DNA from 3 places in the Brevibacillus sp. HB1.4B genome. Region 3 is predicted to be linked to each of the others. Evidence: riboswitches for the same ligand, from Rfam matches in the RefSeq annotation. Region 3 holds a riboswitch; each other region holds the start of a gene.
The links. Region 3 has a riboswitch for cobalamin ahead of nrdI (class Ib ribonucleoside-diphosphate reductase assembly flavoprotein NrdI). Riboswitches for the same ligand answer to the same signal wherever they lie in the genome.
Positions count from the first base shown of each region.

Region 1: linked by a shared signal. The riboswitch ahead of HP398_RS10300 (ABC transporter substrate-binding protein) and the one ahead of nrdI (class Ib ribonucleoside-diphosphate reductase assembly flavoprotein NrdI) in region 3 are both predicted to bind cobalamin.
Region 2: linked by a shared signal. The riboswitch ahead of HP398_RS07115 (ABC transporter substrate-binding protein) and the one ahead of nrdI (class Ib ribonucleoside-diphosphate reductase assembly flavoprotein NrdI) in region 3 are both predicted to bind cobalamin.

Region 1 covers NZ_JABSUT010000003.1:490,496-500,578, forward strand. The annotation lists gene HP398_RS10285 (ABC transporter permease) at 1-738, shown strand, start outside; gene HP398_RS10290 (alpha/beta fold hydrolase) at 797-1,618, opposite strand; gene HP398_RS10295 (M24 family metallopeptidase) at 1,692-2,786, shown strand; cobalamin riboswitch at 2,800-2,999, shown strand; gene HP398_RS10300 (ABC transporter substrate-binding protein) at 3,170-4,189, shown strand; gene HP398_RS10305 (FecCD family ABC transporter permease) at 4,214-5,272, shown strand; gene HP398_RS10310 (heme ABC transporter ATP-binding protein) at 5,269-6,084, shown strand; gene HP398_RS10315 (RidA family protein) at 6,266-6,733, shown strand; gene HP398_RS10320 (helix-turn-helix transcriptional regulator) at 6,735-7,385, shown strand; gene HP398_RS10325 (dipeptidase) at 7,408-8,451, shown strand; gene HP398_RS10330 (CocE/NonD family hydrolase) at 8,476-10,083, shown strand, end outside.
Region 2 covers NZ_JABSUT010000002.1:531,677-541,759, reverse strand. The annotation lists gene HP398_RS07125 (pyridoxamine 5'-phosphate oxidase family protein) at 1-329, opposite strand, end outside; gene HP398_RS07120 (MBL fold metallo-hydrolase) at 495-1,442, shown strand; cobalamin riboswitch at 1,591-1,740, shown strand; gene HP398_RS07115 (ABC transporter substrate-binding protein) at 1,897-2,892, shown strand; gene HP398_RS07110 (FecCD family ABC transporter permease) at 2,894-3,931, shown strand; gene HP398_RS07105 (heme ABC transporter ATP-binding protein) at 3,940-4,716, shown strand; gene cobU (bifunctional adenosylcobinamide kinase/adenosylcobinamide-phosphate guanylyltransferase) at 4,741-5,307, shown strand; gene HP398_RS07095 (YitT family protein) at 5,586-6,242, shown strand; gene HP398_RS07090 (hypothetical protein) at 6,413-6,889, shown strand; gene HP398_RS07085 (N-acetylmuramoyl-L-alanine amidase family protein) at 6,874-7,980, opposite strand; gene HP398_RS07080 (WYL domain-containing protein) at 8,083-8,892, opposite strand; gene HP398_RS07075 (helix-turn-helix transcriptional regulator) at 8,879-10,083, opposite strand, start outside.
Region 3 covers NZ_JABSUT010000009.1:64,362-74,444, reverse strand. The annotation lists gene HP398_RS21075 (GNAT family N-acetyltransferase) at 1-67, shown strand, start outside; gene HP398_RS21070 (P1 family peptidase) at 64-1,116, shown strand; gene HP398_RS21065 (hypothetical protein) at 1,179-1,367, opposite strand; gene HP398_RS21060 (glycerophosphodiester phosphodiesterase family protein) at 1,440-2,447, opposite strand; gene HP398_RS21055 (hypothetical protein) at 2,612-2,857, shown strand; gene HP398_RS21050 (DUF952 domain-containing protein) at 2,877-3,227, shown strand; gene HP398_RS21045 (hypothetical protein) at 3,231-3,446, opposite strand; gene tlp (small acid-soluble spore protein Tlp) at 3,571-3,789, shown strand; gene mnmA (tRNA 2-thiouridine(34) synthase MnmA) at 3,929-5,041, shown strand; gene HP398_RS21030 (hypothetical protein) at 5,063-5,392, shown strand; gene HP398_RS21025 (ACT domain-containing protein) at 5,432-5,944, shown strand; gene HP398_RS21020 (alpha/beta hydrolase) at 5,980-6,801, opposite strand; cobalamin riboswitch at 6,972-7,171, shown strand; gene nrdI (class Ib ribonucleoside-diphosphate reductase assembly flavoprotein NrdI) at 7,335-7,694, shown strand; gene nrdE (class 1b ribonucleoside-diphosphate reductase subunit alpha) at 7,681-9,765, shown strand; gene nrdF (class 1b ribonucleoside-diphosphate reductase subunit beta) at 9,821-10,083, shown strand, end outside.

The DNA.
Region 1 (10,083 bases), on a different contig from region 3:
CCATGGATTGCTCCGTATCCGTACGATGAAGGCAAGCTCGTGATGAAAAACAAGCCACCTTCCGAAGAGCATTGGTTTGGAACAGATTACAATGGTCGCGATGTATTTAGTCGCGTGATTTATGGGGCACAAATCTCTTTGTGGGTAGGGACGTTCTCTGTCATTGGCTCCGTTCTCGCAGGGACCTTGCTCGGTCTTTTGGCAGGATACTATGGCAGATGGATCGATACGATTATTTCGCGTATCTTTGATATTATGCTTGCCTTTCCTAGTATTCTGTTGGCAATCGCTGTTGTTGCCATCTTGGGTCCTTCCTTGCAAAACGCCTTGATTGCGATTGCGATTATTAACATTCCGACATTTGGACGGTTAGTACGCGCCCGCGTATTGAGCTTGAAGGAAGAAGAATTCGTTATGGCCGCACGGGCAATTGGGATGAAAAATTCCCGGATTATCATGCAGCATATTTTGCCGAACAGCCTCGCACCAATCATTGTGACCGGGACGATGGGGATCGCAACAGCGATTATCGAAGCAGCTGCACTTGGCTTTCTCGGACTGGGAGCACAAGCGCCAGAACCAGAATGGGGAAAAATGCTCGCTGATTCACGTCAGTACATTCAGAAAGCACCATGGACTGTTATTTTTCCGGGGCTCTCTATCATGCTGACAGTTCTCGGCTTTAACTTAATCGGGGACGGCTTGCGCGATGCACTCGACCCGCGTATGAAGAGCTAGTCAAAACGCAAAAAGACAGAAGGGGCTGGAGGTACCCGTCCTTCTGTCTTTTCTTTTTTTATGCTTCTTCCATGAAGGTGCGGCACAACTGATTGAAAGCAGGAGCAGCTTTCGTGATGACTTGATGCTTCACGTTAGGGATCATCTCGAGTTTTGCTTTTGGCAATTTCATGGTAAGCATCTGCGCATAATGGTGCATCCGTTGATCTTGTTTGCCATAGGCAAGTAAAATCGGAAGCTGGATGTTGCCCAGACGCTCCGTACAATGATAACGATGTCCGGCAGCGTAAAGGTATTTCAGGCTAGTGGGATCTGTTTTGGAGGCCTGTACCGTCCATTTTTCACGCATTTCTGGGTCAGCGACATGTGAGGAAGCAATCGAACGGGCAAGAAGAGGGACTCCGTGAAGCATCGACATTGCCTGTGCCATCCAAAATCGTCCATGTAAATACAGGTCATTCACTTCGGAAAAGCCGCTCACGAGTATGGCGCCTTTTACAGCATCCGAATAGCGAAGACAATATTCAAGGGCGATGGAAACACCTTGGGAGTACCCCAAAATAAAGGGACGTTCAATGCCGAGTGACTGGACAAGCTTATGGAGCTGTTCTGCCAGCTCCCCAATGGAAAAGGGCTTCTCCATCGGTGAACTGTCGCCATGTCCGGGCAAATCAGGGACAATGATCTGATATGTATCTGCGAGTGTTTGCTGATAAACAAAATTGATAGAGCCGATGCATGGCGCATGGATACACAATAACGGCTGGCCTTTTCCCGATATGTGAAAAGCAAACTGCTTGCCATCCTGATGGACGAGTATTTGTTCCATTTTCATTTTCACCCCACCCTTAGGTTGTCCGATATGAAGTAGATTTTTCATTTGAACTCTTCTTTTTTTGATGGGGAAGTGGTATTCTCGCAATAGAATAATTGGTGAAAGCAGGGTGAAGAAGTTGTTTCAAGAGCGCATTTCGAAGCTCCACACGTTTTTGACAGAGCAAGAGCTGAACGCGGTGTTGATTACCTCCCCTAAGCACGTTTACTATTTGACCGGATTTTTTACAGACCCGCATGAACGTTTTATGGGTCTCGTTATTCCTGCTGAGGGAAAACCTTCTTTGATTGTACCTGCTCTTGATCGTGAGGCAGCCGCAGAGGCTTCGTTCGTTCAAGATATCCATACACATACGGATATCCAAAACCCCTATGAAATCCTCAAGCAAGTGTTGCCAGCGAACTTGACGAAGCTCGGTATTGAAAAAAGTCATATGACTGTCGAGCGCTATGAAGCACTTGGACAAGTTGTTCTGGCGTCGAGCTATGTGGATGTGGAAGAGCCACTGCGTGAAATGCGTTTGATCAAATCGGCGGATGAAGTGGAGCGTTTGAAGCACGCTGTTCAGTTGGTCGAGGAGTCCTTGCGGGAGACCCTGAAAAAAGTCAAGACAGGCATGACCGAGACAGAAATCGTAGCTGAGCTGGAATTCCAGATGAAGCGCTTGGGTGCCGAAGGTCCGTCCTTTACATCCATGGTATTGGCAGGGGAGAAGTCGGCACTGCCACACGGGAAACCAGGAACGCGCCAGGTGCAAGAAGGCGACTTGCTTTTGTTTGATATCGGGGTAGCAGCCAACGGATATGTATCCGATATTACCCGTACCTTTGCTGTAGGCGAGATCAGTGCTCAGCTTCAAGAAATTTACGAGACAGTATTGGCTGCCAACGAAGCGGCCATTGCTGAGATTCGTCCGGGTGTGACTTTTGCGCATTTGGATAAAACCGCTCGCGATGTCATCACCGCAAAAGGCTACGGAGAATACTTCATGCACCGTCTTGGGCATGGACTTGGGATGGATGTACATGAATATCCATCTGTTCACAGCCAGAACCAAGAAGTGCTTCGTCCAGGGATGGTCTTTACGATCGAGCCAGGCATCTATCTGCCAGGTGTAGGCGGAGTGCGGATTGAAGACGATGTATTGGTTACGGAAACGGGCGTTGAAATTCTCACGCAGTTCCCGAAAAAACTGACTACTATCAATGAATGAATAAATCGTAAAAATTGAATACGTATCGAATGGTGCTAGATGGCATATGCCGTCAGCTTAAAAGGGAAGTCCGGTGAGAAACCGGCGCGGTCCCGCCACTGTAACGAGGAGCAACTAGCGAATAGCCACTGTTTTTTGCGAGACAAAAAATGGGAAGGTAGCTGGGTGTGTTGATTCGTAAGCCAGGAGACCTGCCATGCGATCATATACAATCGACCCACGAGGATGGGGCAGATGTGGAAACAGCCTATGAAACGGCGCCTTTGTGCCTGCTTATAGCTATATCTACGTTTGTCATGCACCTCCCGATTGAAATGGGGGGTGCTTTTTTTGTGGAGGATTTCGTTCAACTCATCATATACATACAGAGAAGGGGATTACAGATGTTGAAGACAAACAAACCACATACAGTAATGAAAGGACTAGCTTTCGGTATCATGACAGCTGCCATGCTTTTGGTTTCGGCATGCGGCTCCACTACGACAACACAGGCTCCAGCCAAAACCGAACAAACGGCTGCACCAGCAGCAGAGAGCAAGCCTGTAACACTAACCAATAATGGCATCGAAATGACCTATCCAACAGCACCTGAGCGTGCAGTGACTTTGAACCAACACGTTACCGAAATCATGCTGGCATTGGGCCTGGCTGATAAAATGGTCGGAACTGCATACCTAGACGATAAAATCCTTCCAGAGTTAAAAGCAGATTACGACAAGATTCCGGTACTGTCTGACAAGTATCCTACGAAAGAAGTGCTGCTGGCAGCGAACCCAGACTTCGTGTACGCCGGATGGAAAAGCGGCTTCGGCGAAAAGGGTGTAGGATCGATGCAGGATTTGGAAAAGGTCGGCATCAAATCGTATCTGCAAGCGTCTTCTAGCATGCCTGGCCCGACAATCGACGATGTGTTTGCAGACATTACGAATATTGGACGCATTTTCCGTGTGGAAGACAAAGCCAATGATTTGATTAATAAAATGAAGAGTGAATTGGATCAAACGATTAGTAAAATTGGCAAAGTGGACGAGCCGCTTAAAGTATTCGTGTACGACAACGGAGAAGATAAACCATTCACAGCAGCCAACAACTACATGACGTCCTTAATCAAGACTGCTGGTGGTAAGAACATTTTTGATGACATTCAAAAGGGTTGGGCAGAGGTCAGTTGGGAACAAGTAGTGAGTCGCAATCCTGACGTGATTATTATCGTAGACTACGGTGATAGAACCGTTGAGCAAAAACGCAATTTCCTTTTGACCAAAAAAGAACTGGCGGATATCCCGGCGATTAAAAATCAACGACTAATGGTATTGCCATTGTCCGCGGCTTCTGAAGGCGTTCGAGCACCGATTGCGCTAAAAATTTTGGCGGAAGGACTCTACCCGGATAAATTCAAATAGAGTACACCCCTTTTAAGGGAGGGAATAACACTGCAACAGATCAAGTTACCTTATATCATCATTACTCTACTGGTCGGACTCTTCCTCTCGATTACGTTCGCAGTTACCTTGGGATCAGTGGAGATTAAGCCGACAACGGTATGGAAAATCGCCTTATCAAAAATTCCGATATTGACCCAATGGATTGAGGTGGATTGGTCCAAAGGGGAGCAAACGATTATTTGGGATATTCGCTTTCCGCGTGTACTCTTGGGGGCGATCGTCGGCGCAGGTCTGTCTGTCGTGGGAGTAGCGATCCAGTCGTTGGTTCGCAACTCCCTGGCTGACCCGTATGTGTTAGGTGTATCTTCAGGTGCTTCGGTTGGAGCTACCTCGGTCATTATATTCGGAGCATTCAGCATGTACGGGCAGTATGCGCTATCCTTTGGCGCTTTTACAGGCTCCCTTGTGTCAATCATTCTCATTTTTACGCTATCCCGTATCGGAGGACAAAACTCCACAGTACGCCTGCTCATGGCTGGAATTGCGATATCTGCGATCTTGTCTGCCATTACCAGTCTCCTTGTCTTTTCAGCGCCGAATGAGCATGGAATTGGGACGGTCCTGTTTTGGTTAAGTGGAAGTCTGGCTGGCGGGAAATGGGAGTACCTGACTATTCCTACATTGATTGTCGTCATCTGTCTCATCGTCTTAATGGCCCAATACCGCTCGTTGAATGCGATGCTGATGGGCGAGGAGTCAGCGGGGACATTGGGGGTTAATACGGTACAATTCCGCAAGCTTCTCCTGGTGATCACGGCACTTCTCACGGGGGTAATCGTGTCCATCGCGGGATCAATCGGTTTTGTCGGATTAATGATGCCCCACATCGTCCGTGTGATGGTCGGATCAGATCACAGACGTGTTCTTCCTGTCAGCGCTTTATTTGGCGCGATATTTCTAATCTGGGTTGATGTAGTCGCCAGGCTCGCATTTGCACCGGAAGAGCTGCCAATTGGTATTTTGACAGCGCTGTGTGGAGGTCCATTCTTTATCTGGTTGATGTTGCGGAGTTCTTATTCCTTTGGAGGTAGCGGACGATGAATTTGTTGGTGGAGAATATATCGGTCGAACTGGAGAAAAAGGAAATCCTTCGCAACGTCAGTCTGGAGGTGCGCTCTGGAGAGTTTGTGGGGCTGATCGGGCCGAATGGCAGTGGGAAGTCCACATTGCTAAAAAGCATTTATCGCGTATTGAAGCCGCGTTCGGGATGGATCTCGCTTGATGGCGACGACGTGTATAAGTTAACCTCACGTCAAAACGCTCAGCGAATGGCGGCAGTACGGCAGGAGTCCTCTGTTGAATTCGATTTTTCGGTAACCGAAATCGTGAATATGGGACGTGCTCCGCATAAACGGCTGTTTCAGTCCGATAACGCAGAAGACGCTCGAATTTGTGAAGATGCGCTACAGCGGGTAGGGATGCATACATATGCCGATCGCAGCTTTTTCAGTTTATCGGGTGGGGAGAAGCAGCGGGTGCTGATTGCCAGAGCGTTGGTGCAGCAAGCTGAGTTTCTTGTCCTTGATGAACCGACGAATCATTTGGATGTTCGATACCAATTGCAGGTCATGGATCTGGTCAAAACGCTGGGAATTACGGTCTTGTCTTCGTTGCATGATCTCAATATCGCAGCGATGTACTGTGATCGTCTGTACGTGATCTGTGAGGGGGAAATCGTTACCTCAGGGACGCCGGAGGAAGTCTTGACACCCCAGCTGATTCGGAATGTTTTCGGCGTAGAGACAGAAGTGACGACCCATCCCATTACAGGCAAAAGACATGTGTATTTCTACTCGGAAGCGATCCGTGTGAAACCATCTATCCAGAAGGTAATGAGTGGAGCCAACGGATAGGGGCGGAGTTGAGTTTTCTGTGATTTTCATAAGGGGATGCCTAGTCGGCGTCCTTTTTTGTTAAGGCTACAGTATAAGGATTTCAAATAAATTTTTTATCATACAAAAAATTGTTGAAGAAGAATTTACAGAATAGTATGGTTAAAGAAAGGGATGAAATTGATGACGAGGTGATGGTCTTATGTCCAAAGTAGAGCAGCGTTTAAAAGAGTTAGGGTATGAGTTGCCGCCAGTTCCTCCAACCATGGCGAACTATGTGTCATGTGTACAGACTGGCAATGTCATTTATACATCCGGTGCTGGGTGCTATGTAAATGGAAACCCGATATATCTAGGCAGGCTCGGATCGGATGTGACGATCGAGCAGGGCTACGAGGCTGCAAAGGTCACGGTTCTGAATCTGCTAGCCATTTTGAAAAGCGAGATTGGTGATTTGGATCGAATCACACGGATTGTCAAGCTGTTCGCACTCGTCAGCAGCGCCCCTGATTTCTACGAGCAGCCGCGGGTGGTTAATGGAGCTTCTGATTTCCTCATCGAAATTTTTGGTGAAGCGGGTAAGCATGCGAGAGCGGCAGCTGGGACATCTGTTCTTCCGTTTAACAATCCGATCGAAATTGAGATGATTGTGGAAGTGAACGAGGGGTAATATGAAAAACGTACATCCGATATTAGCAAGCTACATTCCGGTAGTAGGGGGACTGGCACGGACATTTGGCGAGCATTGTGAAGTGGTGTTACATGATCTGACAGGCGATATTTCCTCATCGATCATTGCCATTTCCAACGGCCATGTCAGTGGCAGGCAAATTGGTTCGCCGGTAACGAATTTGGCACTGCAAGCTCTACGTACGGCGAAGGTCAGTGAAGAAGCTTTTGACCTCAACTACCGCAACGACACCATCAAAGGCAAACAGATCAAATCGAGCTCCATTTACATCAAGGATGAGCAAGGAGAAGTCATTGGCAGTCTGTGCATCAATCTTGATATCACTCATCTCGCAATGGCGCAATCATTCATCGAATCGATGATGGTGATCCAAGACAAGCGTGAGGCAGAAAAAGCGGAAGAGAACTTCGCTCCGACTGTCGGGACTTTAATGGAGCAAATGATAGACGATTGCCTGAAACGAACAGGCAAACCAATCGCCCTGATGCAAAAAGAAGAGAAGATTCAATTTATCCACCAGTTGGATGAAATGGGTCTCTTTTTGATCAAAGGAGCCGTGCAATACGTCGCGGATTTGTTGGATATATCCAAATTCACGGTTTACAACTATCTCGATAAGAAAAATCCATAGAACAAGATGGGAGATGACCCGTATGACGGAAGTAACGAGAGAACAGGCGCGCAAATTTCATGACGGTGTTCACGTTCTAGATGGGCATTTTGATCTGCTGATGGATGTGGAGATTCAGCGTGGATACGGTCGAACCAAAATGATCGAGACAGAGTATTTGCCACGGTTCCAGCAGGGTGGCGTGCATTCCATCGTAGCAGCAGTGTTCGTAGAGGATGCGTTTGTACCAGAGATGAGTCTGCGCAAGGCACTCAACCAGATCAGCGCTATGCATGCAGAAGCGGCAGAGTCTCCCGAGCACATCGTCATCGCCAAAAATCTGGATGATTTGCAACGGGCAAGAGCGGAGCAAAAAGTATCGTTCATTCTGTCGTTGGAAGGGGCAGAGCCACTGCATAACGACCTGAGTCTCTTGCGTGTCTTTTATGAGCTCGGAGTACGGATGATGGGGCTTGTCTGGAGTCGGCGCAACTTCGTTGGGGACGGCAGCTTTTTTGCACCGGTACGCGAAGGGAAAAAAGGGGGCATCACTGATTTCGGTGTGCGCCTTATCGAGGAAGCGGAAAAGCTGGGCATCGTCATCGATGTGAGCCATTTGAATGACGAAGGGTTCTGGGACGTGATGGAAATTGCTGAAAAGCCCGTGATTGCATCTCATTCCAACAGCCGAACAGTCGTGCCGACGATGCGCAATCTGACAGATGAGCAGATCAAAGCGATTGCGGAAAAGGACGGACTTGTCGGGCTGAATGCGTTTAGCATGTTTACAGCGGCTAACAGCGCTGACGCAACTATTGAGAGACTGATTGATCATGTTGACTATATGAAAAAGCTTGTTGGAGCAAAGCACATCGGTATAGGCCTTGACCTGTGCGATGATTTGACGAAATATTTGCCCTTGGACAAGATTGCCAAAACCAAAGAGATGCCATTTGATGTAGTAAAAGGCCATGCGTCACTTCCGGAAATTACGCGTGAGCTAATGAAACGCGGGTACACGGATGCAGAAATCGAAGGAATCTTGGGTGGTAATTTCCTCAGAGTGTATCAGGAAGTGTGGAAGTAGATCAGATAACAGGAGGAATGGCGGATGGCACAGACTGGGCATAAACGAGCTTCTTTTGGCTATTATCAATCCGGCATCAAGGTAGCTGATATACGCTTTGAGGATGGGGAAGTTCGACATCGGAGTACAGGATGGGATACGAGCAGAGCGACGGACGGTCTGTTTGCCAAACTGGCTGAAGGGGAAGCAGTCTACGAATTGCCTCTCCTCACCCTGGCACAAAAGCTACCGGAATGGGAGCAAATCGACTGGGAGAGCGATCAAGTCGTGTTTCCGGAAAGTGGAGGGCACTACCAACGTCACCTGTCCATCGAAGGTACAGGTCCTGCAGGGCAAAAGCAAGCGTGGATATGGGCGGTGCGCGAAGCAGCGCAGCCAATTGACTTGATCATTTGTGAGAACGAAGTCATCGCTTTTGTGCTGACAGGTCGTGGCGATAGCGCTGTATTGGCTAAAACAGGGTGGGAGGATTTGACGCCGCTCACGATGTGGCAGGACCCTCAGTTGTCCGAAGTTAACTACGGTGTACATCATTTGGGTAGGCATGATGTAGAGATGAGAGATGGCATTCGTCTGGCGACCGAGGTTTGGCTGCCCGCAGGTTTGACGGAAGGACAGCGAGTTCCAACGATTTTCATGCGCACTCCCTATGGACGAATGGATGGCATTTTTCGCCGTTTACCCTTTGTAGCTCGCGGATATGCGCTGGTTGTTCAGGATACGCGCGGGCGTGAAGATTCCGAGGGAGAGTGGATTCCACTCGTTCACGAGCGCAATGATGGAGACGACAGCCTCAACTGGATCGCGAGTCAGGAGTGGTCGGATGGCAACATCGGGATGCTCGGCGGTTCCTATGTGGGCCATGTGCAGTGGGCTGCGGCCGCAAGCGGAAATCCACATCTGAAGGCGATTTTCAGCTACGTGACAGTTGGGACACCTTACGTGGACATCCCACGCAAAGGGGGAACGATTCTTGGTGGTCTGTCATGGATTTTCATGATGGCAGAGAAGCGTCGAAATGTCGCGGCTCTTTCTCGGGATGACTGGAGTGAGGTCATCAAGGTGCGCCCGATCAAGGAAATCCCGCAAAAAGTGCTGGGGAAAGAAATCCCGTTTTGGACAAAGTGGATGGAACATCCGGACGGAGACGAGTTCTGGGCTATGTCAGACTGGAAACGGCATGCGGATCAGGTAAAGGTGCCTGCACTTCTCGTATCAGGCTGGTATGACGACAACGGGATGGGGACGAGCGAATCGTGGGAGGTTATCTCGCGAAATGTGCCAGAGCACGCCAGACTCATCTTGGGGCCGTGGTATCACAAGGCGAATACGACGCGAGAAATCCATCATGTGCCCTTTGGAAACAACGCAATCCGCTACGATCTGGATGTGACACAGCTCCGCTGGTTTGACCGTTATTTAAAAGGAGTGGAAAATGGCGTCGATCAAGAGCCTCGTGTTGAGTACTACATGGTGGGAGAAAACGAATGGAAGACTTCGCAGACTTGGCCGCCAGCGGAGACGACGCTGACGAATCTGTATCTGAGCAGTGGGGGAAACGCCAATACGAGTGGCGGAGATGGAACACTGACTCTGTCTATCCCAGGTGAACAGGCGGTGGATACATACAGC
Region 2 (10,083 bases), on a different contig from region 3:
TTTACGAGCTCATTCCACCGAGGCGTATCTGGGAGAATAACCGTTCCTTTGCCGAATAGGCGCATGATGAGAGGGGGGCCTTCAAACGCACAGAACATGAGAGTAATCCTGCCATTTTCCTGCAGATGAGCGCTGGTTTCGTTTCCACTTCCAGTCAGGTCTAAATAGGCGACCTCGTTAGGCGATACTATGCGAAAAGAATCGTACCCTTTCGGTGAAAGATTCACGTGACCATTTGTGTCCATTGGAGCAGAGGCAACAAAGAACATCCGTTGCTTCTTGATAAATTTCTCATGCTCAGGTCGTAATTCAGAAAAAAGTTGACCCATTTTTGCACCCCTCCAGATAATGGAATCGATTTTGCTGCCCTCATATTATCATGAAAATATGAAGAATTTGTGTGATTCATCCCCAATCCCTACAAAATAGATGGTAAAGTGTAAATATTCCAACACAATGGCAACGCGAGACTTTTGACAAGGAGGAGTATTTACATGCAAGCAACAGAGCCAATTTACTTAGGGGAACGCATCCATTTAATAGACGGTTTCGATATGGGCTGGGCGGAACGCACGGGGACGTATGTAATCGCGGAAGAGGAGCTCACATTGGTAGAAACAGGACCAAGCCCCTCCGTCCCATACATCAAGGCCGGTCTCGCCAAGCTCGGTTATAAGCCGGAACAAGTCAAATACATCATCGTGACGCACATTCACTTGGATCATGCAGGAGGAGTAGGACTGTTTCTGAAGGATTGTCCGAACGCAAAGGTCGTTGTCCACCCGAAAGGTGCACGTCATCTCATAGATCCGAGCCGACTGATCGCAGGCGCGAGAGCGGTGTATCATGATGATTTTGATCGATTGTTTGATCCGATTGAGGCTGTTCTCGAGGAACGGATTTTGATTCGTGGGGACGGAGATACACTAAAGATCGGAGAGAATTGCGTATTGGAGTTTCTGGATTCGCCAGGGCATGCCAATCATCACTTCAGCATCTACGATCCAGTAAGCCGCGGCATGTTCACAGGTGATACGGCAGGTGTACTCTATCCACAGCTTAAAAAGGATGGCATACACCTCGTGCTGCCATCTACTTCGCCGAATCAGTTTGACCCGGATGCCATGTTAGCGTCTCTAAGCCGTTTTGAAGCGCACAAGCTGAGTCGCATTTACTTTGGTCATTTTGGGATGTCAGAGCAGGTAGATGACGTGTACCGCCAAATACGCGAGTGGCTCCCCGTGTTTGTGGCGGAAGGAAAGACAGCGCTTGTTGCTGGACAATCATACGATGAGCTGTCTCTTACGTTATTTGAACGAGTTTCGGATCATCTACAGTCACAAGGAATCAGCAGTGACCACGAAGTATTCGAAGTACTCAAGCTCGATTTACAAGTATGCTCCATGGGCATTCTCGATTATTTGGACAAACGAGGGAAATAGCCTGCCAAAAGCTTTACATTTGCCTGAACCTTTTGTTCAGGCGTTTTTCATTTTTAGCAGGCAAGAAAGTATTGGCTTATGTGTTTGTCATTCTTTTTTCATCCAAGGAATGCTATGATGTAGGATGAGTCATGGACTGTGACAATTTCAAACGTAACAGCAAATAGGTGCCTCGTCTTTTTAACGAAAAGATCGGGTGAAAAGGGAAGTCGGTGAAAATCCGACGCGGTCCCGCCACTGTAAATCGGCTCGTTCCTCAGCCGTAAGCCAGGAGACCTGCCTGTTTGTTTTAGTGCCTGTTGCCTTCGCGGAAAGGATCGGCCTATTTCAGGAAGCAGACCATCCTGTCTGTTTGCCCTGAGGTGCCGACCCTTTGATTTCCGAATGGAAGCAAGGGTCGATTTTTTTATTGGAAGGAACAGTCAATCAGACATGCAGAAAGGAAGTTCTACATATGAAACGTTCATTGCGATTCATGATCCCACTACTAGTTGCGGCTAGCCTCGCAGGTTGTGCGGGTAACGATAACAGCCAGCCAGCACCAGGGGGACAAACAAGCGCACCGCAGACAGCACCGCAAGAGAATGCGGTCGAGCAACCTGCAAAACAAACAACGTATCCATTGACCGTCAAGGATGCAACAGGAAAAGAAGTAACCTTTGCAAAAGCTCCTGAGCGAATCGTCTCTACATCACCTGCCGAGACAGAGATTTTGTTCGCATTAGGCTTGGAAGATCGGATCGTAGCTGTCTCAGACTATGATGATTATCCAGATGCGGCGAAGGCAAAACCGAAAATTGGCGGAGTCGTCAAACCAAATGAAGAAGCCATTCTCGCTCAAACGCCGGATATGGTCGTCGGTGGGATTTCGATGGAAAAGCCAGTGGCTGACAAGCTCAAATCTCTCGGAATGCCAGTCTATATTACCCATCCGACAAAGATGGATGACATCCTAAACAATGTTTTGGCGATGGGAGTTATCACGAACACACAGGAACAAGCCGAAAAAGTCGTCGCGCAAATGAAGAAAGACATCGCGTACGTTCAAGAAGCAGTGAAAAATGTAAAACCGGAAGAGAAGAAAAAGGTATACCTGGAATTTTCCCCAGGCTGGACAGTCGGAAAAGGTGAATTCATGGACGAACTCATCACCCTGGCTGGAGCAACAAACATTGCTTCCGACACCGAAGGGTGGAATCCGATCAGTGAAGAAAAGATTTTGCAAAACGATCCAGACGTCATTTTGTATGCGAGCGGAATTACCGATGAAAAGACGGGCATCAAGCTAGAGGATATGATCGCGAGTCGCAATGGCTGGGATAAAATGAAGGCGATCCGTGAAAAACAAATCTTTGGCATGGACCAAAATATTTTGTCTCGCCCTGGTCCGCGTATTACACAAGGCTTAATCGAAGTAGCCAAGGCGATTTACCCTGACTTGGTGAAATAAAATGAAGAAACGATTGTTCATATGGGGAGGAGTTAGTTGTCTCGTCCTTCTGGCATCAATAGTTATCAGCATCTCGATGGGGGCGGCACAACTCCCCATTTCGCAAGTATGGCTCATCCTGCTCCATCAAATCCCTGGCTTGTCTGAGTGGATCACCGTAACGTGGCCGGAGTCATCTGAGCAAATTGTCATGAAGGTTCGTTTTCCACGCGTTGTATTGGCTGTCTTGATTGGCGCCTGCTTGTCACTTGCGGGAGCGGGCTTTCAGGGCGTTTTGCGCAATCCGCTTGCAGATCCGTTTACGATGGGCGTGGCATCGGGTTCTGCTGTCGGAGCAGCCTTCTTGATCCTTTTTGGCTTGCAAATCACCTTTTTGGGTGCATGGAGCACGCCTGTCGTCGCTTTTCTTACAGGATTGCTCAGTTTATGGATCGTACTCGGACTCGCGAATACGCAAGGAAAGCTGCAAACGGAGACCCTGATTTTGTCTGGTGTCGTGGTGCAGGCTTTTCTCGGCTCGCTCGTTTCGTTTATGGTGTCGCTATCCGACCAGACGGTAAATGAGATCGTGTTCTGGCTTATGGGCAGCCTGTCATTTCGAGGGTGGGCCTTTACGTACGTCTTGATTCCGTACTTGGTCATAGGTGGAATGGTGCTTGTGAGCTATGCGCGTTCCTTAAACCTATTTGCGTTGGGGGAGCGGCAGGCTGCGCATCTCGGCGTCCATGTGGATCGAACGAAGTTAGTGGTTCTGGTCGTTTCGACCCTCCTGACTGCAGCGGCGGTTTCTATCGCGGGAATTATTGGGTTCGTTGGCCTGGTGGTACCGCATCTCGTTCGATTGCTGGTTGGTCCTGACCATCGTATTTTACTGCCGATGTCTGCGATCTGCGGTGGTATTTACGTGCTGTGGGCCGACACTCTTGCCAGAATGTTGCTGAGTCCAACAGAAATCCCGCTCGGTGTCGTGACAGCATTTCTGGGAGCACCGTTTTTCGCCTATTTATTGAAGCAAAATAAACGCTTTAGGAAGAGGTAACGTTTGCAATGATCAATGTGCGCAACTTGCAAAAATCGTATCAGGATACGCCTGTTTTGCACGGCATCGATTTTTGCGTGGACAAGGGAGAATTTTTTGGCATCATCGGACCAAATGGAAGCGGAAAATCTACCTTGCTGAAAATGATTTCAGGTGTCATTAAGGCAGATGCAGGAGACATTTTGCTTCAAGAGAAAAAGCTTCATTCCTATCCACGCAAAGAGCTTGCCAAAATACTGGCTGTTCTGGAGCAAGAGGGTCTGCCGCCCGTCGGCTTTCGTGTCCGAGAGGTGTTGGAAATGGGGCGCTTTCCTTACCAAAATTGGCTAGGGGAAGAGAAGCAGGATGTCGCATCGCTCATTGATGAAATCGTACAGATGCTCGGTCTTGAACATTTGGAAGAGCGCACACTGGATCAGTTGAGTGGTGGGGAAAAGCAGCGCGTAGCTTTGGGGAAGGCATTGATCCAAAGACCTCAGGTGCTGTTGCTCGATGAACCCACGACCTACCTTGATATCGGGTACCAGATTCAACTCATGGACATCGTGCGAAAATGGCAAAAGACGACGCAGGTGACGGTCATCGCTGTGCTGCACGATCTGAATCTAGCCTCCCTATACTGCGATCGTATTTTGATGCTGCACAGAGGAAAGCAGATAAGCGTTGGCGCACCAAAAGACATCTTGCAAAGTGACAGAATAGAGGCTGTATACGGAACCAGACCGATTGTCATGGAGCATCCTGTTCATCATTTGCCGCAAATTATTTTGCAATCGCAAGTATAAGAGGTTGTTTAAGGAGAAAGAAGTATGATCGTACTGATTACAGGCGGAGCACGCAGCGGAAAAAGCACGTTTGCCGAAAAATACGCGGCTCATTTGGGCTCCTCGGGTGTTTACATAGCGACCGCACCAATCACGGATGAGGAAATGGAAGAGCGGATCTTGCACCATCGAGACCGCCGCTTGCAGTCTGGCTTCCCTTGGCAAACGATCGAGGAGCCGAAAGCATTGACAGAGTGGCTCGCGAAGCTCGGGGCACAAAAAAACATACAAGAACAGCAGACAGTGATTTTGGTTGATTGCTTGATCCTTTGGCTGTCCAATTGGCTGCTGCATGATGGAGTGGAGCAGACGTTTGAGCAAGTGCTCCAGCAGGTGGATAGGCTGGTCAAAAAGCTAAAAGACTACCCAGGGACAGTTTTACTGGTGACAAACGAAGTAGGCGACGGACTCGTCCCGCAAAACCCGTTAGGCCGTAAGTTCCGTGACTTGGCGGGCTTGATGAATCAACGCGTTGCAGCCGTTGCCGATCAAGTTTTTCTTGTCACAGCAGGGATTCCAGTTGAGCTAAAAGGACAAGCTTTCCGATTTTAACTCGGTGAAAAGACGGTTTCGAATCGTCTTTTCACCTTTTTTGTGATATAATACAAGAAAAGCCATGGAAGGGATCAGGATACCATGCGTCCCCATAGGACGATCTGGAAACGTTTTGACCTCTCCTACATCTAGCTTCGTAGTAGTCGATCGTCACTGAAGGCGACTAACCTACTACGAAAGCGAGGCCCTTTGTATGAGTAGCGACTTATACTTTCGATGTTCCTCGGTAGTCGGTTGGTCGTCTGTGCCTAAACCGACAAAAATGCGAGGAAACCGTGATGAGGAGAGCGCTGCAGTTATCTAAGCGTTACAGTATGATTTTGTTTGGAGCTTGTTTACTTGCTTTTGCGTATTATCACATTAACTTTCAGAACCATTTGTCTGAAGGTGGGTTTGTTGGCTTGGGGTTATTGGCGAAATACGCCTTTGACTTGTCGCCAGCGATGGTGATGCTTTTACTGGATATCCCACTGTTTTTGGTTGCCTGGTTAGTAAGAGGCCGCCAGTTCATTTGGGACACGATTTTTGCATCACTTGCTTTTACCGTATTTTACGATTTGTTTGAACGATTTTCACCGATTGTCATGGATATGAGCAGAATGATGCCGCTGGCGTCTGTCTTGGCCGGTGTACTGACCGGACTGGGTACCGGATTGGTTCTGCGCTATGGAGCTGCGACAGGTGGAGACGATATTTTCTCCCTGTTGATCAGTAAGTACACGGGATTGTCCATTGGTACGGTCTTTCTTTTACTGGACGTCATTGTGCTTTGCATGTCGTTCTGGTTCGTACCAATGAAAGAGATGATGTATACCATTTTGGCCGTTGTCATTTCCAGCCAAGTCATCACCTGGACCGTCAATCATGGTGCAGGAATGGAGGTCATGGAAGAGGAGCACGGGCATGGAAGTGTCTCGATGACCCACCGGTAATGAGTAGATATTCAGTTGAAAAACATGCCTATACAAAAGCAAGCAAAAGGCCAAGTCGGTTTTCATGTCGACTTGGCCTTTTGAACGTTTATGACCGTTTTTGTACATAATATCCTGCTTTCCTAGTGGATACTAACCAACACAGATACTATCGATGGAAAGGACCTGCCATGAGCGATCCGTTTTTTAGCAACTACAAAGCATTCGTTGTCATACCAGCGGATGAGAAGCAGATGGGACCGGAGCCTTTTGACCCGAAGGATTACGCCAGCCATTTCATCCTGACGTTTTCGTTGTACGATGCGGTTATTTCCTCCTGGAGGGAAGCGACAAAGTATAAAGTGCAGGCAAAAAAGGGCCTGTCAAATGTGATCGATGGTTTCAACGCCAAACGCCGTGGTACAGCCCGTCTGCATTTGTTGGAAATGGAAGAAGACCAGGCGTATTTCGTCCTGGCCTTGTCGTTGAAAATCCAAAAAGACAATGAGAAAGCGGTCATGGAGATGATCACCAATCTGCTGGAGAAAGATTTCGCAACCGACCTTTTGATCGGAGAGACCTGGTATCAGATCATTGGTGCCAAAGGAAAATTCGAGCGGAGGCTGTTCTTCTACAGTGTCCAGCCGTACGATTATCGACCGAAGTAATCAGCTAGTGCTTCCGTAATCGCCTGCGCAGCTTTGTCCTGATAGGACGATGTACGAACAATGCCTTCATCCTTTGGATTCGATAGGAAGCCAAGCTCAATTAAGACGGATGGATCACTATTTTCGCGCAGGACGTGATAATTGCCGAATGAAATGCCGTTGCTTCTTAAGCCGATGCCACCACCCAAGCGAGTCTCAATCGCTCGAGCTAACGGCTCATCTTTGTCTTGCGAATAATAAAACGTAAGTGTCCCGCTATTTGGCTTCGGAGAAGAATTGTAATGGATGCTGATGAAGGCATCTGCCGCCTTGGATTCGCTAAAAGCGACACGCTGCGATAGCGAAGGCTTTTCTGTGTCACTGGTCCTCGTCATGAAGACTTGCGCACCGCGTTGTCGCAGTTTGCTGGCGAGCAGCATGGACGTTTTGTAATTCAACGTTTTTTCCATACTATTCCACTTCGTTCCCTGTGTCCCGATATCAGAACCACCATGTCCCGGGTCGATGACGATGACTTTCCCTTTTAAGCCTGGCGTTTTGGAGCTTTTGGACACCGGAGCGCTGGACTTGGCATCGCCAATATACGTCGCAGACACCCAGCCTGTTTGTCCGTTGGAAGTTCTCGCTTGGATCCAGTCTGCTTGCTTTTGCAAAATGTCTACACGGGTTCCTCTGGGCAGCGAAAGGATAATCTCATGGCTCGTGCTTGGTCCTTTTCGCATTCGAAGCGAATCGGCCAAAACTGTGCCTTGCTTGCTTTTGACAGTGGTTGTATTGGCTGGGGAAGAAGCTGAACCCGCACTCGTTACCGCACCTTTTTGCAAGTAATATCCCGCGACCCAGCCTACCTTTTGATTGTATCTAATTTTTGCCCAACCGTATGCTTCATCGGTAATCGTCACGACCGCTCCATATGGCACGGTAGCGACAACAGAAGCATTGGGGGCTGGTTCACTGCGAACGTTCAGAGAGGTTGCGATCACTTTTGCCTGGATGACACTTGCTGCTTGCGTCGGCTCCGTAATAAACGGCCATGACAGACTAAGCCATAGCCCACATATGAGAGACGCTTTTTTACATGTTGTTTTCATCATTTCTACCTCTGACTTGGATTAGCTACTATCTCACCTGAACTATAATAAGGGAAATGCAGGAAATCGAATAGGGTATGATTTCCTGATTTTTTGGGACAATCAAAGTGGAGATTCAGTATATCTTGCCAAGGCGTTCATTGCCGACTCTGCCATTCGCTGTTTGAGTTGATCGTTTTCTACTACTTTTACCCGCAGGCCGAGAAAACGAATGCGCGATAAAATAAACTCCTGTTCGTCAGATAGAAAGTGCAGGGTGATCGTATACACCTGCGATTCTGGATCAAAAGCGACCTCTTTGTCAAAGCAGGAAAAGGCGTACAAGATGCGCTGGAGCTCAGCGTTGTAACGACGGATGATCACAATTTTTGCCATCTGCTTGCGCTGTTGGATCTGTTCCGAAATGGTCGGTAAAAAACTGTCATACCATACATCTTCTATGTGAAGCTCATCGACGGAGCGAATGAGATGCAGCGGAGTCGTGATCAGGCGATTGGAAGACATGTTCAGCCAGATCAGGTACCAGGCCTTCTTGGCAAGTGAATATTCCAGCTTGTAGGGAACCCCTCGTTGATTGCGAAAAACCGGGCCTTTGTTCGTGGCTGCGGTTATTTTTATGTGATTCTTGCCAAGTATGATTCGTCGCAGGGTGCGCACGAGTGGACTCCAGAGTTGTTTGACCTGTGTTTGCGCTTTTTCCACGAATCGTTCTTGTTCGGTCGATTCACTTTCTGGTATGTGTGTCAAACGGCGAAGCTTATCGAGTGTAGCGGGCTCGAAAATTTCTGCCGCAGACGGATTCGCCAACATCAGGGCGAGCCACGCTTTTTCGTGTGAAGTTACCGGATAAACACCTGCTTCATCCAGCCGCGTCACTAGCTGGTAATTATGTATCTTATCAAACAGATTCATAGTAGGCGAGCAGCTCCTCCCATTCTTTTTGGAATTGCTTGCGAAGAAACAGCGGTTCAAGTACTTCGACGCTTGAACCGAAGCTGCGAATCCACGGGGTAATTTCCATCGTGCTGTTCACGTTTATCTCGTACACAAAGCTCTCCCGTGATTCTTCTGTCACAATCCCCCATTGTCCTTGTGCCTCTACTCGCTCTTGGATAAAGGAATGAGGCGTGTTGCGAGGCTGAAAAAAGCGAAGGCGTACGGTTACGAGTTTTCCGGTATCAATCAGCCAACTATGGGCAATGCGCTCATCCGCACTTGCTTGTAAGGAAGAGAAGATTTCCGGCGTAACGGAATTGCCTGTTACGAGCTTGGTCATACCTTCCACACGGTATTTGCGCAGCGGACCATTGCCGCACCCTTGTGCCAGCAAGTACCATCTGCCGTATTGATGATCAAAAATAACCCGGAGTGGAATCACCTTTTGATGTCGTCCGGATGAATCCCGTTGGAAGGCCGGATTTGTATTTTGGGAATCGTAAAACTTTCGACGTTTGGGCGTGTAGTAGTGAAATTCAACGATTTTTCGCTGACGAATAGCTTCCGTGAGAAGCAAAGCTTGATATTCATCGAGAATACGTGAGACAAAATGATATTTGTATAAAAACGCAGATGCATCGGTTAGCTTCAAGCGATATTTGAGATAACGCTTCACCTTTTCTTGCAGGAGATAACCAGGGACGGCCGGTAGCTGTGTATTGGCCATGAAGTCGATGAAATCATACAGATCTAATAGCTCGTCGTCCGTCAGCGAGTCTAGTAGCTCACCATCGAATTGATAAACGTACGGTCTGACTTCACTACTATTTTTTATCACGCCAATTTCTTCGAGGTATTTCATGTCTTGGCGAATCGTTTTTTCATCGGGCTCTGTATCCACAAACGTATCCAGCAAGTCTTTAATGGAGAGAGGCTGTTGTCTGAGCTTTTCCAAGATGTGCGACAGTCGCTCTACTTCCGAATCCTTCAATGATTTTGCATGATACAAAAACATCAAGAAATTGTCCGTCACCTCAAAATAGTTGTAACGAAGCTGCGCGTAATACTCTTTTTTCTCCTCATCGCCGACATGCTGATAAAAGGTCGATTGGATGTCCTTCAGCTTTTTTATCGTTTTATCAAGCGTATGAACGGAGATCCCGAGCC
Region 3 (10,083 bases):
TTCCGATGGCAATTTCTACAACACCATTATTATGGGAAGATTCAAAAATGACAGGAGAGTAACATGACGAGAAAACGAGCGAGAGAATGTGGCGTATTGATTGGGACGGGTACCCCAGGTGTGTATAATGCAATTACAGATGTAAAAGGAGTGCGAGTCGGCCACAAAACGATTCACAAGGAAGACGTTTGTTCAGGTGTCACGGTGATAGTTCCCAACGACGGACAATTGGAGGGGCAGCATTTTCCTGCTGGTTTTTTCTCCTTTAACGGTACGGGAGAGTTTACGGGAAGTCACTGGATAGAAGAGACCGGTACGCTTGTGACACCGATCGTATTTACGGGAAGCCATCTGCTAGGGCTGGCACATCACCATCTTGCTCGTGCGACGAGAAAAATCGAGGGGCTTGAACCGTTTTCTAATGGAATCGTTGCGGAGACATGGGATGGTTGGTTAAGTGATCTCGAAAAGACGCAGATTCAGTATGAGGATTTGGAAGAAGCGATTGTAGAGGCGCATACAGGAAATGTCGAGGAAGGCAATGTAGGCGGAGGTACCGGGATGATCTGCTTTGAATTCAAGGGCGGAATCGGAACCTCCTCACGCATCGTCGAGACTGAATGTGGCACTTTTACTGTTGGGGCATTAGTGCAGACGAATTTTGGCAGAAGACAGGATTTGAAAGTGAATGGCATTCCTGTGGGCCAGATGATCTCCGAAAATGAAGTTCCTTTGCCGTGGGTAACACCAGAAAATGATGGTTCTTTCTTAGTCACGATTGCGACAGACGCGCCTCTCTTGCCGACACAATGCAAGCGCATTTCCAAGCGAGCGTCACTCGCGATGGCACAGCTCGGTGCGATTGGCGAGGAGGGCAGCGGTGATTTCTTTCTGACCTTTTCCACAGGAAATTGCTATTCATATGGCGACGAGCAAATGAGCACAATGAAAATGTTTCCGTCCGAACAACTGGATGCACTGTTTGAAGCAGCAATCGAAGCGGTCAAGGAAGCGATCCTGAACTCCATGCTGATGGCGGAAACGATACAAGGCCAGAAAAACAGAACCGTACATGCATTACCACTTGATCGTTTCGTAGAAATCATGTCTCGTTAAATGAAAAAACTCCGCTAGCGCTTAGCGGAGTTTTGTTGTCAGCTCATTTGTTAAACAATTGTTTAACTACTGAAGAAGCTACGGCTGGAACGCTTTCTTTTATAATGAGAGCTGCCGTGATGGGAATGTCCGTACCGATTACTACTAGAGCTGTATTTTCTGCGATGTTTGTAATCGCTGCTGCTGTATTTCCGGTACTTGTGCGAAGATGAGTGATTACCGAGTAAATTTTTCAAAAGCTTCTTGAGCATATCAATCACTCCTAGTTAGGTTGGAAGTCTATTCCGTATAAGTATATACGAATATGTTAGAGAATCGTTTCATTATTTTTCTACGTTTTCGTGAAAGGCTGGACCGATCAGATCAATCCGGTTCGTCCATATGCCCCCTGTAAAGCTTGCGGGCACTCGTTTTAAATCAGTCGGAACATCAAAGCCTTGCGACACTTCTCCACTGCCTGCGACTAAGATCACGCGGGTGTCTTTTGCTTCCATTCTTGCCATGAAACGATTCGGCCAACCCCAGAGCCAAGGGGCGATCTGATCGGGAATATGTAGTTGAGTCTGTGAACAGGCATCGGGCACATATCCTGACCAACCCACTGCCATGTACGGAATGAGGCAGCTTTTTAGTGATGCTTTGGACATGACACGCAGCTCTGGCATTTGTTGTTTCAGTATCTCGATTGGCTTGTCACCTCCATAAACAGAAAGCTGTGCCAATCGTTCAGCGGGCAATGCTGCCAAAACATCCGCCAACGCTTTCCCCTCAAGTGGGTCATTGCTTTTGATATGAATAAGCAGGGAGCGATCAGGGAAAGTTTGTAGCACATCATCGAGAGAGGGCATCATACCAATCCCTTTTCCACGGAAGGGAAAGGTTTTCCCTTCATCCGCTGTGTAATTGTAGCCAATGTCGAACTGTTGTAATTCGGTCAAGGTATAATCTCTCGTCACACCGGTTCCATTTGTCCGACAGTCGAGCGTCCAGTCATGAAACACGGCGAATCGATTGTCTTTGGTCCATTGCACGTCGAGCTCGACGATGTCCGCGCCTGCATCAAAAGCGGCTTTCATGGAAGGAATCGTATTTTCCAGGTACGGGTGTTCCGGTGGATAAATCCGTTCTGCCGTACAAGTTTCATTGGTGATGTTCTCCATATGAAAGGTTTGTGCCATCCCGCGGTGAGCAAGTAAAAAAGGCTCCCCTTCTGGCTCTTTTGCAAGATAAGAGCTGTTACCCAGAAACAGGAATGCGATGATAAGCAGGGGAATCCAGATGCGTTTTCGCTGGAACCATCTCTTTTGTAGTTGATCTCGTTGTTTTGACATGATGGGATACTGCCCCTTCCTTGTAATACTGTGTTCATTGTAGCAAAACGTAAGGAGGAAGGTACAACCTTTGGGAGTAGTGCTAGGGGCTTGGCATCATTCGAAAAGACTGGCACAATAGACGGAAGATAAGATGTATCCATGCGAAAGCAAGGGGAGGTTCCATGAAAATCGCATTACACCAAATCGCTTATCAGATCGGCATGCACCCAACCGAGATGGCGAAGCTTGTCTACGAGGGTGAAATAACAGGAGACGTACCTGACCGCAATCCGCAAGCGAAGGATGCTTGGGTGGATTTGCACTCTCTGCGTAACTTCATTCAATGGCGATATGATCAAGGGCAGATGGACCAGATGTTCTATGATAAAGCTATGCGTCACCTGAACAAAGCAATGCCAAAAAAATAATCAAATTTGGAGGAGAAACATGCAAAACTCTATCATTTACTGCATGGTACCAAAAGCATATTGGGAAAAGTGGATGGACAAGGATCACTACTTACCGCGCGATTACGAGCAGGAAGGCTTTATTCACGCGACAAAAGGGGACGAGCTGCTTGAAAAGGTAGCAAACCGCGTCTACGCACAGTTTGACGAGGAGTTGTATGTACTCGTTGTCGATGAAACCAAAACGACTTCGGAAGTCAAATACGAGGCAGCGAAGGATGGATTGCTGTATCCGCACATCTATGGACCGCTGAATCAAGATGCGATTATGGATATGAAGCAATTGAATCGGATAGACGGCCAGTGGCGTCTGGGAACGTCCATCCGCTAATCTCTACCAGTTAAACCATTTGAGTAGCGCAAGCACTTCTTGGCGCTTGGCCTCAGGTAGCTTGTCGAGTCTGCGCAAGAGAAGATCGATTCGCATGCGCTGTTCCACTTCGGATACAGGTACCTTTTGCCCCTTCACCCATTGTCGTTTCAGGCGGACGGGATCTGTATCAGAGATGATCCGAAGCAGCTTTCTTTCCAGCAAATCTAAGGAAGCCATAGGGGAAACCCTCTTTTTCGTTTAATCCGTTTCTTCTATTATAACACGGGTACATAAAGAAACCATGATTGGCGCACAATGGTAAAGGTGTTGCATATAACCCTTTGTAGGAGGCGTATCGATCATGGCGAAGCCGGATGACCGTTCTGACAACGCAGAAAAGCTGCAAAACATGATTTCTAATACGGAAGAGAACATTCGTGAGTCCGAAGCTTACCTAGCGGCTAATGCTGGCGAGATTTCCGAGGAGGAAAGAACAAACCTCGAAGCAAAAAATCAGCGTCGTGAAGAAAGCATCGAGGGATATCGCGCGGAAATCAAGGATGAATCTTCGCAGGCTTAACCTTACTACCAAACGTCTGGCGCCAACTATGCGTCAGGCGTTTTTTCATTCTATTGGGCAAAAGTGTAACAAAACATGATTTGTTTTGCGAAACATGGTAATCTGTAATGGTACAAATTGAATAAGAGGAGAAAGACTTATGAAGCGACCAGAAGATACACGCGTCGTTGTCGGCATGTCCGGCGGAGTCGACTCCTCCGTGACGGCTTACCTGCTTAAGCAACAGGGATATGACGTCATCGGCATCTTCATGAAAAACTGGGATGATACCGATGAATTCGGCCACTGCACGGCGGAAGAAGACTTCCAGGATGTCCGGCGCGTCTGTGAACAGATCGGCATTCCATATTACACGGTAAACTTTGAAAAAGAATACATGGATAAGGTATTCCAGTATTTTTTGGATGAATATAAACGAGGCCGTACACCGAATCCGGATGTCATGTGCAACCGTGAAATCAAGTTCGGCGAGCTTCTTGCCAAGGTCATGGATCTTGGGGCGGATTATATTGCCACCGGCCATTACGCGCAGGTCAAGCACATTGATGGCGAATACAAACTCATTCGTGGCGCTGACAACAACAAGGATCAGACTTACTTCTTGAATGTATTGGGCCAAGAACAGCTTTCCAAAACGATGTTCCCGATTGGTCATCTCCCGAAACCTCAAGTAAGGGAGATCGCAGAGAAAGCAGGACTCTATACAGCGAAAAAGAAGGATAGTACAGGGATCTGTTTTATTGGAGAGCGCAACTTCCGTGAGTTCCTGCAAAACTATTTGCCTGCCAAACCAGGAAATATCGAGACCGTAGAAGGAGCAATCATCGGCACGCACGACGGACTGATGTACTATACATTGGGTCAACGACAAGGCTTAGGAATAGGTGGAGGTCATGGCACGAGCGGACAGCCTTGGTTTGTTGTAGACAAAGATCTGGAGCGTAATGTCCTGATCGTAGGTGAAGGCTCTGATCATATCCGTCTGTACTCGAAGAGCCTCTTGGCAACCAACGTTAGCTGGACGAGTGATAAAAAGCCTTCCGAAACATTTACTTGTACAGCGAAATTCCGTTATCGCCAGCCAGATCAGGGAGTAACTATTCACCTGCTGGAGGACGGAAACGTGGAGGTCATTTTTGACCAGCCGCAAAAAGCAGTAACACCTGGTCAGGCTGTCGTCTTCTACGATGGGGAAGTGTGCTTGGGTGGCGGTACGATTGACAAGGTACGCTTAGTTGATAAAGAGAACTAAGATAGACGGGGGAAGCACTCGGTGGATGCTACGAAAAAATCAAAAGTGATTATCGTTTCGTTTTTGGCGGGAGCGGTTCTCTTGGCGATCATCTCTTATTTTGGGATGGCCTCCATGGGTAAAGAGCATATGGCGACGATCCAAAACGTCATCAAGGAGAACGGCGGGGCTGTAGTTGCGGGTGGAGTGACAGCGGTTCCGAAGGAGGAAAGTCCTTTTACCAATAGCGGAAAAGGCAATACCATCTACCGAATCTACTATACGAAAGATGGACAAACGTTGACGGCTTGGTATCGTGCTGATAACGAATCCTCTATCAAGAAAGAGCCGGAAGCTTGGATTCTGCCGTGAAAACAAGGATAAACCTGACTGGGAGAGTGAAGGCAACACATGACCCAATATGCTGGACTGCGTGAACTAGCTGAACTGATTCAAAGACTCGAGCCAGAGTTAGCGGGTGCACAATTAAGTATTCTTGCTCATGAAAATAAAGAGGAAATTGCAACGCAGTTAGTGGAAGGACTAGGGACGAAGGTTCCTGTCCAACATAGCTCCGGTGAATATGCGAATCATTTGGCGGTGTTGCGGGTAGGAGCGAACAAGTACACCTTGGCGCAAGATTGGAGAGAAGTGTACATCAGTGAAATCAATTACTGTGCGTGTCGCATACCTCCAGGTGCCCATGGATTGTTGGTTCGCCATATCGATTATCCAGGTGTGATTTATGATGTCTCACGAAAACTGGCCGAACATCAAATCAATGTTTCCAAGTTGAATGTATCGCGTGAGCAAAAAGGGAAGAATGCCCTGCTTATCTCTGTGACCGATGAAGAGATTACACCGACGATTGTATCTGCCATCGAAGAGCTGCCCCAAATCACCAAAGTGTTATCTCTGCAGTAAGCGAGCGAATCATGATAAACAAAAACTGCCCGTTATTAGCGGGCAGTTTTTTTCGTAGCGAATTTGAGTCCTTGGCAAATTAAGACGGGCAAGACGGACGAATGATTTTCGTCAGCAAATTCTTTAAAGGAAGCCTTGATTTGACCTTTGCCCATGGAGGACAATCGTTCGATCATCGCCAGAGATTTTTCTTTGACTAAGAATCGCCCATCGTTTTCCAACTCCCCGATGGTGAGGAGTGCATGGACGTCGAGGTCATCTGTCAGCAGGCTCGGTAATTGACTCTCCTTCGCAAGCAGTACGCTCTCATTCCAATGGATCGAAGGACTGCCAGCTATATAACGCTGAAAAGCGTGTGGTCTCGACAAAAGTACATGCAAGACAAACAAGCCACCTAACGAATGTCCAAAAATCGCTTGTTGCGTCCGATCGATGGGGAAGTCGTTTTCGATACTCGGCTTGAGGTCCTCCTCTAAAAAGGTGAGGAACTGCTCTGCTCCCCCCATCTGAGGCCAGTCGGCTCCTTGTGGGTTGCCAGGAAGCTCTGTGACGGGAACTTCATACGTGTAATCAAAGAAACGGGCAGGATGGTACGGACCGTCCGTTGGATACCCAATCCCGACGACGATAGCAGGATACACGCCAGTTCGTTCAGGGCCACGTGATTGTATTCGTATCGCTTCGGTCATGGTTGCAAAAACAGAGTTGCCATCTAGCAAATATATGACGGGAAAGCCTGATTCCGGAGGGGGATCGGCAGGTATACTTACAAAAATGTGATAGTCACGCTCTTGATAAGTCATGATTTTACTGTAAGAACGAGGAATGACGACAGGTTGATAGTCGGTGCTTTTCATGAGGGCTACTCTCCAATCTTTCCAACGCTAACCAACGCACACAAAATCTATTATATGAACGAGAACCAGAGATTGGCAATAGCCGAAAAAGGAGAATAGTTAGTTTTCGAAAAGAGCGCATACTGAGCTTGACTCCTACGATATATTGAGGTAAAGTAAGTTTTACCAACTACATATTGATGCGGTGAGGTGTTTACCAGCCAGATTTGGTAGACTTAATAGGGAAGTCGGTGAGAATCCGACGCGGTCCCGCCACTGTAATGAGAGAGTTCCATTTGCGAAAGAATGCCACTGATCTTGAGGGATTGGGAAGGTGAAAATGGAGCGATGATCCTAAAGCCAGGAGACCTGCCTAACCGCTTGCACTGTTTAACCTACGGGAGATAGGGAAGTGTTCGAGCGCGCAATTCGTATTGGCGAATTGCTAGATGGAAGTCATCACGCGCATTCGGCATGTAAACGTCGGATGCGCTTTTACTTTGGCTAAATAACATACATACAGAGTAAAAATAGCAGGGGATAGGATGAGGGACATGCTAATCGCTTATGATTCAAAAACAGGAAACGTCCGAAGATTCGTCAACAAAATTAATTTGCCACATGTGGAAATTGATCAAGATATGGTGCTAGACGAGCCATTCATTTTGATAACATACACGACGGGATTCGGACAAGTGCCGGAGAAGGTGGCGACGTTCCTGAAGCGAAATCATGTCCATCTGCGGGGAGTATCCGCCAGCGGTAACCGCAACTGGGGAACCAGCTTTGCCAAAAGCGCGGATACGATCGCGAGCCAATATGGCGTTCCGGTGATTTCTAAATTTGAACTGTCCGGTACCGGCCGTGACGTGGAACAATTTACGAGTGGGGTGGCAGCAATTGCGGCATATTGAATTGAACAACGAACTGATGCAGCGTGGCAATGACGGATTTTATCAACTGGAAAAGGATCGGGAAGCGGTTGCGGTCTTCATGGAAGAAGTGCAGTCCAATACGATGACTTTTGGCAGTGTCAAAGAGCGCATGGACTATTTGATCGAGAATGACTTCTATGAAAACGTCTATGAAACATACACTGTTGAGCAGGTCGATGAAGTTTACCGTTTGGCCTATGACGCTGATTTTCAATTTGCTTCGTACATGGCTATCTCCAAATTTTATAAAGATTACGCGTTGAAAACGAACGATAAATCGATGTACTTAGAGCAGTATCCAGACCGGGTGGCCGTTGTGGCACTGTCCCTTGGACAAGGTGACTTTGAGCTCGCTAAGCGTTTGACAGTATCCATGATGGATCAACGCTTGCAACCAGCGACACCAACCTTCCTGAATGCAGGCAAAAGCCGCCGTGGAGAAATGGTCTCCTGCTTCTTGCTCGAAATGGATGATTCACTGAACTCCATCAACTTTATTTTGGGAACTTGTATGCAGCTATCCAAAATTGGCGGCGGTGTGGCCGTGAACTTGTCCAAGCTCCGCGGACGAGGAGAGCCGATCAAAGGCGTCGAGGGCGCAGCAAAAGGTGTTATGCCCGTTCTCAAGCTGTTGGAAGATGCGTTTTCCTACGCAGATCAAATGGGGCAACGCAAAGGCTCGGGTGCAGCGTACTACAACATCTTCGGTTGGGATATCAACGAGTTTCTCGATTGCAAAAAGATCAATGCGGATGAAAAAGCACGCATCAAAACGTTGTCCATCGGCCTGATCGTACCAAACGTGTTCTACAAGCTGGCTGAAGAAAATAAGCCATTGACTGTGTTTGCTCCGTACTCCGTGTACAAAGAATACGGTGTGCATCTGGATGATATGGACCTCGATGACATGTACGAGGAGCTCTTGGCAAACGATCGCATCAAGAAAAAGACCGTGATGAGCGCACGCGAGATGTTGACCAAAATCGCGATGATTCAAATGGAATCGGGCTATCCGTACATCATGAACAAAACGAATGCGAACAACAACCATGCACTGAAAGATCTCGGTTCGGTGAAAATGTCCAACCTGTGCACGGAAATCTTCCAATTGCAGGAGACTTCGACGATTACCAATTACGGCGAGATGGATATCATCCGTCGCGATATTAGCTGCAATTTGGCATCGCTCAATATCGTCAACGTGATGGAACGCAAAATGATCCGTGAATCCGTCCACGAAGGAATCGAAGCCATTACAGCCGTGAGTGACATGACGCGTGTAGAAAACGCTCCAGGCGTTCAAAAGGCAAACAGTGAGCTGCACTCAGTAGGTCTCGGTGCGATGAACCTGAACGGTTATCTGGCAAAGAACAGAATCGCTTACGAAAGTGAAGAAGCCAAGGATTTCGCTCGTACGTTTTTCATGATGATGAACTTCTACTCCTTGGAAAAAAGCATGGAAATTGCCAAGGAAACAGGCAAGACCTTCTTGGGCTTTGAACAATCGGAATATGCAAAAGGCACTTATTTTAACAAGTATTTGACGAACGATTACAGCCCGCGGACGGAAAAAGCAAAGCTTCTCTTTGAAGGAATGCACATTCCGACGTCAGAGGATTGGGCGGAACTACAGCAAAAGGTGCAAAAGCATGGCGTCTACCATGCGTACCGTTTGGCAATTGCACCGACTCAGAGTATTTCCTACATTCAGAATGCGACTTCTAGTGTGATGCCAATCGTTGAGCATATCGAAACGAGAACATATGCTAACTCTACGACGTATTACCCGATGCCGTACTTGTCGCAGGAAAACTATTTTTACTACAAGTCGGCGTATGTGATCGATCAATTCAAAGTGATTGATCTGATTGCCGAAATTCAAGAGCACATTGACCAAGGAATTTCGACTGTGCTGCACGTGAACAGCAATATTTCAACCAGAGAACTGGCTCGCTATTACATTTACGCAGCGAAAAAAGGTCTGAAGTCACTCTACTATACGCGTACGAAGCATTTGACTGTAGAAGAGTGCATTAGCTGCGCGATTTAGTGAACGAGCTTCATAAAAGGAAAAGCATCAAGCAAAAAGAGAAGAGGAACGCCATATGAAAGCAGTCAATTGGAACAGGCCGGACGACGATTTTACGATGACGTTTTGGAATCAGAACATCATGCAGTTCTGGACGGATGATGAGATACCACTGTCAGATGACAAGATGTCCTGGATGGAGCTCAGTGCGACTGAACGGGACACGTATAAAAAAGTATTGGGCGGTCTCACCTTGCTGGATACGGTCCAGGGTGGAGTAGGGATGCCGAAGATCATGGAGCATGTCGATGGACTGCAAAGAAAAGCGGTTCTCGCCTT